DNA from 2 places in the Burkholderia multivorans ATCC BAA-247 genome. Region 1 is predicted to be linked to the other one. Evidence: predicted binding sites of a transcription regulator. Region 1 holds the regulator's gene; the other holds the start of a gene.
The links. The regulator FliA, encoded in region 1, starts transcription of late flagellar genes. The targets are predictions, from matches to a motif close to CTAAAGTTTNNNNNNNNNNNGCCGNTA.

Region 1 (4,854 bases):
GATCAAGGTTGTTAACGTCATCGGGGGTTCCGCTTGAACATTCGCAAATTCACCGGCGCGACGAGCCGCGACGCGCTTCGTCTGGTGCGCGAGGCGCTGGGCGCCGACGCCGTCGTGCTGTCGAACCGCGCGCTCGATGACGGCAGCGTCGAAATCGTCGCACTCGCCGACGCCGAACTGGCCGCGGTCGCACCGTCGGCCGCCGCTGCCGTGCGAGCGCGCCTGCCGGAATCGGCGCTGCCCGCCGCCGTGCCCGCGGCCGCCGTGCCCGGTATCGTCGCGCGGCCCGCCGCGCCCGCACGCGCGGTCGCGAATCCGTATGCGACGGACGAACACGGGCTGCCGGACGTGTTCTCGTCGGTGTTCGGCGCGAGCGCCGATACGACGCAGGCGGCCGCCGGCCCTGCCGCGCCGGCCGCGGACGAGCCGGGCGCGGTGCGCGCGAATGCCGCTGCGCCGGCGCCGGCACATGCGGCGGCGCCCGCCGCGAGCGGCGAACCGGCCGCATGGCTCGTCGAGCACGCGAAACGCCTGACGCAGCAGCGCGATGCGCTGCGCGCCCGTACGCAAACCGCGCCCGCCGCGTCGGCCGGCGCCGCACACGCGCCGCAGGACGCAGCGCCCGCGGCGTCGCCCGACTGGATGCGCGATGTCGCACGCGAGGCGGAACGGCGCGCGCCGGCCGCCGCGCGCACGACCGACGCGGCTGCCGCGAAAGCGGCCGACCGCGCGCGGCTGTCCGCCGATACGGCGGCTGCCGTCGCCGACGCGGTGAAGTCCGGCGTCGAGCGCATCGTCAACGACACGGTGATGCACGAGCTCGGCGCGCTGCGCGGGATGATGGAAGCGCAGTTCGACAACCTGATGTGGCACGACCGTCAACGCCGCAGCCCGGTGCACGGCGCACTGTCGAAGCATCTGTTCGCCGCCGGTTTTTCCGCGCAGCTCGTGCGGATGCTCGTCGATCGTCTACCGGCCGGCGACGGTGCGCAGACGTTCGACGCGGCGCTCGAATGGGCGCAGTCGGTGCTCGCCGCGAACCTGCCGGTGCTCGGCAGCGAGGACGCACTGATGGAGCGCGGCGGCGTATTCGCGCTGATGGGGCCGACCGGCGTCGGCAAGACGACCACGACCGCGAAGCTCGCCGCACGCTGCGTGATGCGCTTCGGCGCGAGCAAGGTCGCGCTGCTGACGACCGACAGCTACCGGATCGGCGGCCACGAGCAGCTGCGCATCTTCGGCAAGATCCTCGGCGTGCCGGTCCACGCCGTGAAGGACGCCGGCGATCTGTCGCTCGCGCTGTCCGAGCTGCGCAACAAGCACATCGTGCTGATCGACACGATCGGGATGAGCCAGCGCGACCGCGCGGTGTCCGACCAGATCGCGATGCTGCACGGCGCGAGCACGCCGGTGCAGCGGCTGCTGCTGCTCAACGCGACGAGCCACGGCGACACGCTCAACGAAGTCGTGCAGGCGTATCGCAGCGCCGGCGACCGCGCCGATCTCGCGGGGCCCGACCTGGCCGGGCCTGACCTGGCCGGCTGCATTCTGACGAAGCTCGACGAGGCGACGCATCTCGGCGGCGCGCTCGACACCGTGATCCGCTACAAGCTGCCCGTGCACTACGTGTCGACCGGCCAGAAGGTGCCGGAAAACCTGTACGTCGCGACCACGCGCTTCCTGCTGAAGAGCGCGTTCTGCGTGCCGCGCGACGGCTCGCCGTTCGTCCCGCAGGACGACGACATGCCGCTGCTGCTGTCCGCGCTGACCGCCCGCGCGGCCGCCGATCTGCACGAGGTGCGATTTGGATAAACGAACGATCGACCAGGCCGAAGGACTGCGGCGCCTGCTGGCCGGGCGCGGTTCGCGCATCGTCGCGGTGACGGGCGGGCCGACCGGCGTCGGCTGCACGTCGACCGTCGTGAACGTCGCTGCCGCGCTCGCGGCGCTCGGCAAGGACGTGCTCGTCGTCGACGAGCGCGCGGACGTGCATTCGGCCGCCGCGACGCTCGCCGGCGCATGGCTGCGCGACGGCGAGCGCACGCGCGTCGCCGCCGGTTTCTGGCTGTGCGCGAGCGCGCAGGCCGCGCGAGCGGGCTACGGCGATGCGCAGCTGAGCGACTTCGTCGACGGCCCGGCCGACATCGTGCTGATCGACGCGCAGCGCGGCGCCGACGGCACGCTGTCGACGCTCGCGCGCGAAGCGCACGACGTGCTGATCGTCACGCGCGTGGCCGCGCACGCGATCACCGAAGCGTACGCGTGCATGAAGCGGCTGCATTTCGCGCACGCGACCGCGCAGTTCCGCGTGCTCGTGAACCACGTCGGCAGCCATGCCGATGCGAAGACCGCGCTCGACAATCTCGCGGGCGTCGCGAGCCGCTATCTGACCGTGTCGATCGCCGATGCCGGCTGCGTGAGCGCCGATCCGCTCGTCGAGCACGCGCGTGCACTGACGCGCTCCGCGGTCGACGCGTTTCCGTCGTCGCCCGCGGCGCGCGACTACCGAAAGATCGCGGCCGACCTGCTGTACTGGCCGATGCGCCCGCGTGCGGGCACAGGTTCCGCGCGCGAGCTGCGCGCGGGCGGGCAGCCGTCGTACCGGACGGGCGCGGCGCACGCCGCATGAGCGCCACCGGAAGGAGAGAGCCATGATGTACAACGCTCAGGGAAAGATCTCGCAGGCCGACGTGCTCGCGCAGTACGCGCCGCTCGTGCGTCGTCTCGGGCTGCAGCTCGTCGCGAAGATGCCGGCGAGCGTCGATCTCGACGACCTGATCCAGGCCGGCATGATCGGGTTGATGGATGCGGCCGGCCGCTACAAGGAAGATCAGGGCGCGCAGTTCGAGACCTACGCGACGCAGCGGATCCGCGGCGCGATGCTCGACGAGCTGCGCAGCAACGACTGGCTGCCGCGCAGCCTGCGCAAGACCTCGCGCGAGGTCGAACTCGCGGTGCACCAGGTCGAGCAGCGGCTCGGCCGCGCCGCGAGCGAGGCCGAGATCGCGCAGCACCTGAACATGCCGCTCGACGAATACCAGGCGATGCTGCAGGACCTGCACGGCAGCCAGCTCATCTACTACGAGGATTTCGACCGTGCGGCCGACGACGAGCCGTTCCTCGACCGCTATCGCGTCGATCACGCCGATCCGTTGTCGGCGCTGCTCGACGAGCATCTGCGCGGCGCGCTCGTCGAGGCGATCGAGCGGCTGCCCGAGCGCGAGAAGCTGCTGATGTCGCTCTACTACGAGCGCGGACTGAATCTGCGCGAGATCGGCGCCGTGCTCGAGGTCAGCGAATCGCGCGTGTGCCAGCTGCATAGCCAGGCGGTCGCGCGATTGCGCGCGCGGCTGCGCGAGCAGGCGTGGGTCGGCGCGGAAAGCTGAAGCGCGCGCGGCCGGCGGCGCATCGCGCCGTTCGCCCGGCCGTTCCTCGATCGGACGCGGCCTGCTCAACTGCAGCATGGTGAGATTGCGCGCGTCGAGAATCGGTGCGACCGCGTCGGCAGCACGAGTCTCCCGATCGATCGGCCAGCCGATCGCGCGTGCGAGCATCGCGACCCAGAGCGCCCGCGCGCATCTCGATAAAGGGGCGCGCTTCGCTCTGCGCGCCCGTCGCGACGGCGATCGACGCGGCCGACGCAAGAAATTTCCGTCGCGATTTGCTACAATCGCAGCCGTTTTCCGAGGAGCGTTGCGACGGACCTTCTGCGTCCGCCAGGCTCGGAAGGCTTCACCAGGCAGCCGTGCGGCGACATTCGCGCCGGCCCGCCTCCTGAACGGCGCTCACGTCATCAATTTCTAGAACTTTTTTAGAAAGGAGGGCGTGATGAGCGCCGTTATCGATTCGAAAGCTTCCCAGGATTACGTCGTCGCCGACATGGCACTTGCCGGCTGGGGCCGCAAGGAGCTGAACATCGCCGAGACCGAAATGCCGGGCCTCGTGCAGATCCGCGACGAATACAAGGCGCAGCAGCCGCTGAAGGGCGCGCGCATCGCCGGCTCGCTGCACATGACGATCCAGACCGGCGTGCTGATCGAGACGCTGAAGGCGCTCGGCGCCGACGTGCGCTGGGCATCGTGCAACATCTTCTCGACGCAGGACCACGCGGCCGCCGCGATCGTCGAGGCCGGCACGCCGGTGTTCGCGTTCAAGGGCGAATCGCTCGACGAATACTGGGAGTTCTCGCACCGTATCTTCGAATGGCCGAACGGCGAATTCGCGAACATGATCCTCGACGACGGCGGCGATGCGACGCTGCTGCTGATCCTCGGCGCGAAGGCCGAGAAGGATCGCTCGGTGATCGCGAAGCCGACCAACGAGGAAGAAGTCGCGCTGTACAAGTCGATCGCGCGCCACCTCGACATCGACGCGAACTGGTACTCGAAGCGCCTCGCGCACATCAAGGGCGTGACCGAAGAAACGACGACCGGCGTGCACCGCCTGTACCAGATGGAAAAGGACGGCCGCCTGCCGTTCCCGGCGTTCAACGTGAACGATTCGGTCACGAAGTCGAAGTTCGACAACCTGTACGGCTGCCGCGAGTCGCTCGTCGACGGCATCAAGCGTGCGACCGACGTGATGATCGCGGGCAAGGTCGCGGTCGTCGCCGGCTACGGCGACGTGGGCAAGGGCTGCGCGCAGTCGCTGCGCGGCCTTGGCGCGACCGTGTGGGTTACCGAAATCGATCCGATCTGCGCGCTGCAGGCGGCGATGGAAGGCTACCGCGTCGTGACGATGGAATACGCGGCCGACAAGGCCGACATCTTCGTGACCGCGACCGGCAACTATCACGTGATCACGCACGATCACATGAAGGCGATGCGTCACAACGCGATCGTCTGCAACATCGGC
Region 2 (4,854 bases), 350 kb from region 1:
CAGGCTCGTCAGCACGTCGTCGAGCTCGCGCAGCGCGGCCGGCTGAATGCCGTCGAGCGTGGCGATGCGCAGGATCACGTCGTTGCGCAGCCGCTCGGTGAAGCACGACGCGATCTCGGAGGCCTGATCGCGATCGAGATGGACGAGGATCGTCGCGATGATCTGCGGATGCTCGTTCTTGATCAGCTCGGCCACGGCGCCCGAGTCCATCCACTTGAGCCCTTCGATGCCGCTCGTGTCGCTGCCCTGCAGGATGCGGTCGATCAGCACGCCGGCCTTGTCCTCGCCGAGCGCCTTCGTCAGCACCGAGCGGATGTACTCGCTCGAATCGAGCGACAGCGCGGTGTGCTGCTCGGCTTCCTTCACGAACTCCTGCAGCACGTCCTCGACCTGCTCGCGCGTGACGTTCTTCAGCGCGGCCATCGCGGCGCCGATCTTCTGCACCTCGCGCGGCGCGAGGAAGCGGAATACCTGCGCGGCTTCTTCCTCGCCGATCGACATCAGCAGCAGCGCGCTTTTGGTCAAGCCTTCAGCGTTCATCGGACACCCAGTTCTTCACGACGGTCGCAACGATCTTCGGATCCTGGCGGGCGATCGTGCGCGCGTAGTCGAGGTTGCGTTCGTAGCGGTTCTTCTCGTTTTCGAAGGCGAGCAGCGCCGTATCGGACTCGCTTTCCGGCTCGGGCGCCGGCAGCCCGTCGAGCACGACCGGCTCGCCCGGCAGCGCGAGCGCCGGCGCCGGCGGCTCGGGCGGCGGGAACGCGCGGCGCATCGCCGGCCGCACGAACATGAAGTAGAGCGCCGCCGCGGCTGCCGCAATGCCGAGCCACTTCGCCGCTTCCTTCGCGAGCGCGATCATGTCGGGCTGGCGCCACCACGGCAGGTCGGCGTTCGGATCGGTCGCGGTCGAGAACGCGCTGTTCATCACGTTCACCGAGTCGCCGCGCTTCGCGTCGTAGCCCATCGCGTCCTTCACGAGCTGCTCGATCTGCGCGAGCTTCGCGGGCGGCAGCGGCTGCATCGTCACGTGGCCCTTCGCGTCGGCGACCGGCTGATAGTTGACGACGACGGCGACCGACAGCCGCTTCACGGTGCCCATCGGCTGCTCGACGTGGCGGATCGTCTTGTCGAGCTCGTAGTTGGTCGTCTGGTCCTTGCGGTCGCTGACCGGCGTCGTCTGCGGTGCGTTCGCGCCGTTGCCGGCGACGATCGGCGCGGAAGCCGGCTGCGGCGGCGTGTTCGACAGCGCGCCCGGCACGCCCGACGCGCCGCTTTGCGCGAGCTCGGTCGAGGTGCTGGTCTGCTGGCTGCGGATCGCCGCCTGCTGCGGCGAACCGTTCGGCCCATAGCTTTCGGACGTCTGTTCGAGCTTCGAGAAGTCGATGTCGGCGCTGACCTGCGAGCGCGCGTTGCCGGCGCCGAAGATCGGGGCGAGGATCGCGTCGATGCGCTTCTGCGTGTTGCGCTCGACTTGCTGCACGTATTTCAGCTGGCTCGCGTCGAGGCCGGTTGCCGACGCCGGCTGCGTGAGCAGATTGCCGTCCTGGTCGACGATCGTGACGTTCTTCGCCGGCATGTCGGGCACGCCGGACGACACCATCCGGGTGATCGCCTGCACCTGGCCTTCGTCGAGCACGCGGCCCGGGTACAGATCGACGAACACCGACGCGCTCGGCGCCTCGCGATCGCGGACGAAGACGGACGGCTTCGGAATCGCGAGATGCACGCGCGCGCCGCGCACGGCGTTGATCGACTCGATCGTGCGCTGCAGCTCGCCTTCGAGCGCGCGCTGGTAATTGACCTGTTCGGCGAACTGGCTGATCCCGAACTTCTGGTTGTCCATCAGCTCGAAGCCGACCGCGCCGCCCTTCGGCAGCCCCAGCGCCGCGAGCTTGAGCCGCGTTTCGTGCACCTGGGCCGCCGGCACGAGGATCGCGCCGCCGGCGTCGGCGAACTTGTAGGGCACGTTGGCCTGCTGCAGCGCGGCGATGATCGCGCCGCCGTCGCGGTCGGACAGGTTGCTGTACAGCACGCGATAGTCGGGCGCCCGGCTCCACAGCACGAGCGCCGTGACGACCGCGACCGCGAACGCGACGGCGATCAGGAACGGCAGCTTCGGATTGCCCTTCATCCGCGCGATGCCCGGAATGCGTTCCGCGAAGCCGCCGAGCCCGAAATCCGCGCCCGCGCCGCCCGCGCCCGGCAGCGCGGCGGCCGCGGCGGCGCCGGGCACCGGGCTGGCGAGGCCCGCGCGGGCATCGGGATTGATCAGCGAATTGGCCTGCGAATCCATGCGTCGAGGTTCTCCGGAGCGGGACGACTGAGCCGCTCGGACGAGCGGGCGGACAATGACACGATGCGATTATCGGCATCCGCGCCCGGTCTCGATCGACCGAAAAGAGCCGGGTTTCCCCCGTACTTTCGCGGCTTTGCCGCACGGTGCGCTGCTATTCTTTTTCGCGATCCGGGATGGTGCGGCCATTGCGCACGCGCGGATCGCCCGGTGCGGCCGGGTCATTTCTTTCTATGTCTGGGGACAGCATGACTGCGAACGTCAGCGGAATCGGTTCGGTGTTGCAACAGATGCAGGCGATGGCCGCGCAGGCGTCGGGCGGCGTCGCGAGCCCGGCGGCCGCGCTCGCCGGCTCGGGCGCGGCGACGGCCGGCACGTTTGCGAGCGCGATGAAGGCCTCGCTCGACAAGATCAGCGGCGACCAGCAGCGCGCGCTCGGCGAAGCGCAGGCATTCGAGGTCGGCGCGGCGAACGTGTCGCTGAACGACGTGATGGTCGACATGCAGAAGGCCAATATCGGTTTCCAGTTCGGGCTGCAGGTCCGCAACAAGCTCGTGAGCGCTTACAACGACATCATGCAGATGTCGGTGTGACGCGCGGGCCGCTGCCCCGCCTTCGTCGCCGGCCGGCGCGCCGGCCCGCTGCGGCGCTCGCCGCGCACCGCTCGCCGCGCACCGCTCGCCGCGCACCGCTCGCCGCGCATCGCGCGCCGCGCGCCTAAAGCTTTCCCGTTCCTTTCCGATAACTCAGGGAGAAAACCGCGCCGTGCGACGCACGGCAGCGGCCCCCGTCATAGCCAAGCATCAACAAGGAGAAGCGCATGTTTTCCCCAGGACACGCTGGAGCCAATGCCTACGCGCGTGTCGGCGTCGAGACCGGGGTGATGGGCGCCTCCCCGCACCGGCTGATCGCGATGCTCTATCAGGGCGCGCGCCAGGCCGTCGCGCTCGCGCGCATGCATCTGCAGCAGGGCAACGTGCCGGCGCGCGGCGACGCGATCGGCAAGGCGATCCGCATCGTCGAAAGCGGCCTGCAGGCCGCGCTGAACCGCGAGGCGGGCGGCGAGATCGCCGCGCGCCTCGACGCGCTGTACGCGTATATCGGCCGGCGGCTGCTCGAAGCGAATGCGCAGGCGAGCGACGCGATGCTGGTCGAGGTCGACGGACTACTCGCGACGCTCGAGGAAGCATGGACCGGCATCGGCCCCGAAGTCGCGCGGATGGCCGCGCAGCAGACGGGCGATATGCCGAGATGAATCGCAAGGCCGACTACTTCGCACGCTACGAGGCGCTCGCGGCCGTGTCGGGCCGGATGCTGCGCGCGGCGCGCGGCGCCGACTGGCATGCGCTGTCGGGGCTGCAGGACGAGTATCTGCGGCTCGTCGATGCGCTGAAGGAGGCCGAGCGGGACATCGCGCTCGACGAATCGGAACTGGGCCGCAAGCTCGCGCTGATCCGCCGGATCCTCGCGGACGACGCGGCGATCCGCGATCTCGCGAGCCCCGAAGTCGCGCGGCTGTCCGCGTTGTTCGAGACGCGGCGTTCGACCAAGGTATTGACCGAGCTCTACCGCACGCGCGGCTAGAGCCCGTATTCCGGGGCAGCGCGGCGGCCTCGTTCCCGGAGTGCGCAACGATGTGGCCGAGGTGAGCAGGCTCCGATCATGACCGGTATCGACTCCGTTGCGGCCGCGCTGCTCGCGAGCCGTCTCGACAGCCTGCTGACCGGCGGCGTAGCGTCGGCGGCCGCCGGCGGCGCCGCGGCGCAGGTCGGCACGCCGGGCGCCGGCGTCGCGCCGTCGTCCGAGGCGAGCGGCGCGCTGCCGCAGCCGCCCGCGGCCTCCACGCAGACCGCGCTGTCCGATGTCGCGCGCGTGCTCGATGCGATCGCGCGCACGGGCGGCGATGCCACGCCTGCCGTCGTCGGGCGCATGCCGCTCGTACCCGATCCGGCCGCGCTGTTCGCCGCGGCGGCGGATGACGCCGCCGGGCAGTCCGGGCATGCGACCGCAGCGGCCGCTTCGGGCCCCGCGCCGGGCGCTGCCGCCGCCACTGCCGCCGCCACTGCCGCCGCCACTGCCGCCGACGCCGCGCCGCCGTCGCTTGCCGGCGCCTTGCGGGCGGCGCTCGCGCAGGCGGTCGGCGAAAGCGGTCTCTTCTACGAATCCCATCTCGCGCAGTGGTTCGCCGGCCAGCGACCGCTCGCGACGCTGCTGCGCGAGCCGCAGGCGCGCATCGCGAGCGCGCAGACGTCGGCCGATCCGGACGCCGCGCCGGACGACGATGCGCTCGATGTCTTGCTCACGCCACGCCTGTCGCTGCCGTCCGCGCGCGCGGCGGTTCAGCCGGGCGCCGCTGCGTCGGGCGCCGCTGCGTCCGGCGGCGCGCGGCCGGACGGCTCCGCCCCGGAACCGATGCCGGGCGCTCAGCCGCATCCGCCGCTCGCGCGCGCGGCGGCGGACGCAACCGATCCGCTGCACGAACTCGCCGACTGGCGCGCGTCGGTCGCGCGCCCGGCCGACGCCGCAGCGCCGTCCGACGCGGCGCCGCCGACGCCCGTGCA

Region 2: a site for FliA is predicted at 3,011-3,037, ahead of fliS (flagellar export chaperone FliS). Genes of this name have one in related genera too.

Annotation. Positions count from the first base shown of each region.
Region 1 is NZ_CP009832.1:330,295-335,148, forward strand. Features, by position in the region: gene flhA (flagellar biosynthesis protein FlhA) at 1-37, shown strand, start outside; gene flhF (flagellar biosynthesis GTPase FlhF) at 34-1,812, shown strand; gene NP80_RS13950 (MinD/ParA family ATP-binding protein) at 1,805-2,629, shown strand; gene NP80_RS13955 (RNA polymerase sigma factor FliA) at 2,652-3,386, shown strand; S-adenosyl-L-homocysteine riboswitch at 3,680-3,794, shown strand; gene ahcY (adenosylhomocysteinase) at 3,826-4,854, shown strand, end outside.
Region 2 is NZ_CP009832.1:3,404,987-3,409,840, reverse strand. Features, by position in the region: gene fliG (flagellar motor switch protein FliG) at 1-540, opposite strand, end outside; gene fliF (flagellar basal-body MS-ring/collar protein FliF) at 530-2,293, opposite strand; gene fliE (flagellar hook-basal body complex protein FliE) at 2,542-2,886, shown strand; gene fliS (flagellar export chaperone FliS) at 3,114-3,548, shown strand; gene NP80_RS28290 (flagellar protein FliT) at 3,545-3,877, shown strand; gene fliK (flagellar hook-length control protein FliK) at 3,956-4,854, shown strand, end outside.